DNA from 2 places in the Neobacillus sp. SRL179 genome. Region 2 is predicted to be linked to the other one. Evidence: riboswitches for the same ligand, from Rfam matches in the RefSeq annotation. Region 2 holds a riboswitch; the other holds the start of a gene.
What was found. A riboswitch is a leader RNA that binds a small molecule or an ion and turns the genes downstream of it on or off. The one in region 2 is predicted to bind glycine.
Positions count from the first base shown of each region.

Region 1 (3,178 bases), 410 kb from region 2:
TTAGCGCCTCAATATCTGTTATGCCTTCTTTTACGGGGACTTCAACTACTTCAAGATTTTGTCCCTTTGCATAGGTTTTAAGAACATCACGATACTCAGGATGAACAGCACTAGACACAACCACTTTTTTTCGTTTTGTGTGTCCTGCACTAAGCATGGCAGCTTCGGCAAGTGCTGTACCGCCATCATACATAGAGGAGTTCGCAACGTCCATTCCCGTTAACTCACAAATCATCGTTTGGAATTCAAAAATGGCTTGGAGCTCACCTTGCGAAATCTCAGGCTGATAGGGTGTATAAGCGGTATAAAATTCTGAACGAGAAATAACGTGATCCACAATCACAGGCATGTAATGGTCATAAACGCCAGCACCTAGAAAAGACACATTTCTTTTTAGGTCTGCATTCTGGTCTGCTAATTGATATAGTTCTTTCAGTAAAGCCGGCTCAGACTTAGCTGCTTTAATATTATACTCACCCTTGAATCTAACTTTTTCAGGGATATCGCTAAACAACTCATCAATTGAAGAAACACCAATTGTGTCAAGCATTGCCTTTATATCTTGTTTAGTCATAGGTAAATAGCGATGTTTCATAAACCTAGCTCCCTCCATGATTTACTTTTCTCTTTTATAAAAAGGTGTTGGAACTACTTTAGCTTTTAGGCGTTTACCGCGTATTTCAACTTCTACCTCAGAATTTAATTCGGCAAACTCAGTTTTAATCAGGGCAAGTCCAATATTTCTCTTTAATGTAGGTGACTGTGTTCCAGTTGTTACTTCGCCAATTTGTTCCTCACCCTTATAAACTGGATAACCGTGACGAGGAATTCCTCGGTCAATCATTTCAATTCCTGCTAATGTTCTAGTTAAGCCTGCTTCTTTTTGCTTCTTAAGGGCTTCTTTACCGATGAAATCAGCTTCCTTATTTAACTTCACGGCAAAGCCAATCCCTGCTTCAAGGGGTGAAATTTCCGGTGAAAGTTCTTGACCATAGAGAGCTAACACTGATTCAAAACGGAGAGTATCGCGAGCCCCTAGCCCGCAAGGAAGAACCCCCTCTTCTTTTCCGGCTCGTAGTATAGCTTTCCAAAGACCGACGGCATCTCTAGCATCACAATACACTTCAAAACCATCTTCACCCGTGTATCCAGTTCTTGATACAAGAGCCTTTTTGCCATTTATATGTACTGCTTGCTGAAATTTAAAAAATCCTATTTCACTTAGATTTGTTTCCCCGGCTAGCTTTTGAAGGACTTTTTCAGCAAGCGGGCCTTGAAGTGCCAGCTGGGCTGTCTTATCAGATAGATTTTCAAGGCTGACATCCCCCTCAACATGATCCTCAAGCCATTTGTAATCTTTATCAATATTAGATGCATTCACAACTAGTAAATAGTGATGGTCCTCCATTTTATAGACAAGCAGATCATCAACTGTTCCACCGTTTTCATAACACATGGCCGTGTACTGTGCCCCGCCATTTTTTAGTTTTGAAATGTCATTAGTCATCATTTTTTGCAAATAACTTAAACTGTCTGGGCCTTTCACTTCCACTTCACCCATATGGGAGACATCAAACAAGCCAGCACGAGTGCGGACGGCTTCATGTTCCTCCTTAATGCTTGAGAATTGGACCGGCAGCTCCCAGCCGCCAAAGTCAACGGTTCTTCCCCCATTTTCTTTATACACATCGAATAGCGGAGTTCGTTTTAATTCAGTCATCCAAGTGTCCCCCTTCAATCTGTTCCAAAATATTTTTAAACGAATAAGAGATTGAATCCATTTACAGATCCGGGCAAGTTGTTATCCTACTATCATTTACCAAATTTTTTAACCATTGGGTAAGATGAGAGCAGGCATAAAAAAAGACAGGGACCTCCCTTTATTCCTAAAGGCGGTCTCTGTCCTTGCACCTGAAAGTTTACCTAAAAAGGTTTTCCCCTTTGGTGGCTGCTCGTTCTGAATCAGCGCTCTCCAGAGTAGCGTCAAACAAGAGTTCTTTTGCCTGAGAGATTCACATTAATTGTTTGCTCCTTCGGCGCTACCTAGGTAGTCTCTCCCCTTGTTGTCATTCGCATTATAATATTTTCCAATTTGGTCATACTAACTATACTTGAAAATAAATTACCTTATTAAAATATTTAAAACATTCAAAGCTATTACCATCCTACCATTAAAACAATACATTGAGCAATAACTTTATAATAAAAGTAAAAGCACATTATTCTGGGAAAAATTAACGTTAAACAGAAGTCTAACTGTATAAAAAAAGGAGCTGAAATGATGTCGGTCGAAATTGAATTTGAATCGTCTTGGCAAGATGACTTTTTACATAGAATTGACAATGATGGTCCCTGGGGAAATTGGGAGCTTTTCAAACTAGCAATTGATGTTGAAAATCACTTGGTTATACCAGAATTTGAAGGCTTGCAAGCTCCGAAGCATTTACCTAACTTAACACCGCTCCCGCATCAGCTTGAAACAGCTAAACAAGTAATTGAAAATATGAATGGCAAAGCCATCCTAGCTGATGAGGTTGGATTAGGAAAAACAATTGAAGCAGGTTTAATTTTAAAAGAATATATGATTCGCGGGTTGGTCAAAAAGGTGTTAATTCTCGTTCCTGCCTCCTTAGTTACCCAATGGGCAATCGAGCTAAATAGCAAATTTTTCATCCCAGCCATTACCCAAAAGAAAAGTTATGTGTGGGAACAGTGCGATGTAGTAGTATCATCGATTGATACTGCCAAACGAAATCCACATCGAGACATTATTTTTAAACAAGACTATGACCTTATTATCATTGATGAAGCCCATAAACTTAAAAATAATAAAACAAAAAACTACGAATTTGTTCAGAACTTAAAAAAGAAATTTTGTTTATTACTGACGGCAACACCGATCCAAAACAGAGTGGAAGAAATCTTTAATTTAGTTTCCTTATTAAAACCAGGGCACTTAGGCAGTGAAACCTCTTTCTTTGAAAAGTACAAACGAGATGCTCGTTCCTTAAACGACAATGAGCATTTAAAAGAATTAGTAAACAAGGTTATGATTCGAAATCGTCGTGCAGATACGGGGATTGAATGGACAAAACGACAAGTTGAAACCATTCCAATCGAATGTTCGTCAGCAGAGAATGAACTTTATGAGGCTATTACATTGTTAAGAAGTGAGGGT
Region 1 covers NZ_OZ481792.1:3,351,165-3,354,342, forward strand. Annotated here, with positions in the region: gene gcvPA (aminomethyl-transferring glycine dehydrogenase subunit GcvPA) at 1-595, opposite strand, end outside; gene gcvT (glycine cleavage system aminomethyltransferase GcvT) at 617-1,720, opposite strand; glycine riboswitch at 1,982-2,070, opposite strand; gene AC4E8C_RS16580 (DEAD/DEAH box helicase) at 2,282-3,178, shown strand, end outside.
Region 1: it holds a riboswitch for glycine, as region 2 does, so the genes downstream of both, gcvT (glycine cleavage system aminomethyltransferase GcvT) here and AC4E8C_RS14430 (ACT domain-containing protein) in region 2, are expected to answer to the same signal.

Region 2 (3,178 bases):
CATATGTTAAATATTCAACATCTATAGAGGATTTTGCAAAAATAGTGGAGGGGGAATAAAAGCGTCTTGTATAATAATCCATCGTGGGTTAATACAAAAAAACTGTGCAGCCTCAAAGGGCTTTGCACAGTTACATATCATAATATAAAATATACTGCTGCTTAATTGATTAGGGCCTGGAGTGGGGCAGGAATTCTTCCGCCACGATCAATTAACTTTTGGGAACTATAAGGATTAACGCCCATAATCGGTGCTCTACCTAGCAGTCCGCCGAATTCAACTATCTCTCCTTCTTTTTTACCTGGAACCGGAATAACCCGGACAGCAGTTGTTTTTTTATTGATCATTCCGATTGCGGCTTCGTCCGCAATCATCGCGGAAAGGGTAGCAGGAGACACATCACCTGTTATCGCAATCATGTCAAGTCCGACAGAACACACACAAGTCATCGCCTCTAGCTTAGATAACGTAAGGGCACCGTCTATAATTCCCTTAATCATTCCATTGTCTTCACTTACAGGAATAAAAGCTCCACTTAAGCCTCCTACATAAGAGCTGGCCATGGCGCCTCCTTTTTTTACGGCATCATTCATCAAGGCTAGTGCTGCAATGGTTCCGTGTGTACCCACCCGTTCAAGGCCAATTTCCTCAAGGATCTCGGCAACGCTATCGTTTAAAGCATTTGTAGGAGCAAGCGAGAGATCCATAATACCAAAGGGAATGCTGAGGCGTTTTGCCACTACTCGGCCAATCAGCTCTCCTGCACGTGTAATCTTAAAGGCAGTTTTTTTAATAATATCTGATACTTCTCCTAGGTCGGCATGTGGATGACGTTTTAAAGCATTTAAGACAACACCTGGTCCACTAACGCCAACATTAAGGACTACTTCACCTTCACCAGTTCCATGAAAGGCTCCAGCCATAAAAGGATTGTCCTCAACAGGATTACAAAAAACAACTAGTTTAGCACAGGCAATCCCGTTTTGCTCTTTTGTCCTTTCAGCAGCTTCTTTTAAAATATATCCTATCTGACGTACCGCATCCATATTAATTCCACTGCGAGTGGTTGCAACGGAAACAGAAGAACAAACCCGTTCTGTTACGCTAAGTGCCTCAGGCAATGCTTTAAGAAGCACTTCATCGCCTTTTGTCGAACCTTTATGAACAAGAGCAGAGAACCCGCCAATAAAATCAATTCCTAGTTGTTTTGCAGCCTTATCAAGCGTTCTCGCCAGATCTACAGTTTGTTCTACTGTTGCATTTCCGAGGATTTCAGCAATGGGTGTGATGGAAATACGTTTATTGATAATGGGTACTCCAAATTCTTTTTCGGTTTCCTCCGCCACACTTTTTAAGTTCTTTGCATATTTAGTGATTTTCGTAAAGACACATTCCTTCATTTTATCAAAATCTGAATCTGCACAATCTTGCAAGCTTATCCCCATTGTTACCGTACGAATATCCAAATTTTCCATTTGTACCATTCGAATCGTTTGTAGTATTTCATCCATTGCAATTGATATATGTATCGCCCCTAAGATTATATTCTGTGCATGGCTTGAAAAATTTCTTCTAGCTGAAGATTGATTTGGACATCCATTTCATTGCCAACCTTGTCCAAAGCTGTGCGCACTTTATTTAAATTTTCATTTTCAGTCACATCAATTATCATCATCATGGTAAAAAATTCTTGCAAAATCGTCTGACTGATATCGAGAATATTCATGTTGTTCTCTGCTAATACAGTTGTCACTTTAGAAATAATGCCAACCTTGTCTTTTCCAATGACACTTACTACTGCACGTCTACTTTCCATTGTTCCACCTCATTTATAAAATAAAAAAAAGATTGGTTGCTCCAATCTCACGGTTAAGAAAAGTGTGCAGTTTTGCACAACATTCTCCTGTCCTTTTGCCTGAGATTGTGAATCCTTCGGCGCCACTTTTTTAAGCGGTCTCTCCAGAAGCTGCTCCAGTTGTAGTTTACCCACAACCATCATTGCCGGCTATTATGAATTAACCAAATAATATCAATCTTTAATTATTCAGTCAATTATTAAATGAATGAAAAAACATTGTAAACGAGTGGAAACCTTAATGTAATCAAATCTTGATATAATGGTACAAATAGGATAGAGAATAGTAGGGTGGGTGTTTTTATGGAAGAAACCATTGCAAAATCATATTTACAGAAATCACTTGATGAGTGGAAAGACGATATTGCATTAGTATTAGCCGAAATTGCAAATGAATATGATGAAGTGGCACAAGAATTAAAAGTGTATTCTTATAAATATGGTATTACTAAGCAAGTAATCCAATCAACTGTAAACGAGGAAATTATCGAGAAAATTCGAGAGATGTATCATAAGCCATTTGAGGAGAGCTATAACCAACTAAAAGAATACATAAAGGATTTAGAAGAGAAAAGAAGAGTGTTTCAAATGTTTATTCAAAAAATCGATGAAGTGACGAAAAAAGAATCTGCTAAGATTACAACCTATTAATAAAAAATCCGAAGCATAAGATCCCAATCCCTAGTGATTGGGATCTTTCTTTTTGTTTCATATTTTGTTAAAAGGAGACGCGATTACTGATTTTGCATATATTGATTAACAAAAACAATTTTGTGAGGTGTGAAACATGATCACGGCAAAGATTGGATCCAATACCTTTCGTATCCCGGATAACCTTGCGGAATATTTTCAAACGTTTCGCTCACAAGTGATTGGTATAAATCAAGAATTCATCTCTCCCTATGGAAAAAGGAAAATTATTTATGCGGATTGGACGGCAAGCGGGCGTTTATATAGACCTATCGAACAAAAAATTTCCGAGACATTTGGCCCATTTATGGCCAATACACATACCGAATCAAACATTACAAGTTTAATGATGACAGGAATCTATAATCAATCAAAAAAAATTATTAAAGACCATGTGAATGCTGATCCAACTGACGTGCTCATTTTGGATGGATTTGGGATGACGTCAGTTATTAATAAGTTCCAACGTTTGCTGGGGCTCAGAGTCCCCGGGCAGTTTAAAAATAGCATAATCCTATCTGAAGATGAAAGACCAATTGTCTTCATTACACATATGGAGCACCATTCAAATCATACATCATGGCTAGAAACATTGGCAGACGTGGAGATAATTGCTCCTGATCCTTATGGCCG
Region 2 covers NZ_OZ481792.1:2,944,059-2,947,236, reverse strand. Annotated here, with positions in the region: gene AC4E8C_RS14440 (polysaccharide deacetylase family protein) at 1-59, shown strand, start outside; gene AC4E8C_RS14435 (PFL family protein) at 162-1,523, opposite strand; gene AC4E8C_RS14430 (ACT domain-containing protein) at 1,541-1,816, opposite strand; glycine riboswitch at 1,894-1,973, opposite strand; gene AC4E8C_RS14425 (hypothetical protein) at 2,159-2,506, shown strand; gene AC4E8C_RS14420 (aminotransferase class V-fold PLP-dependent enzyme) at 2,643-3,178, shown strand, end outside.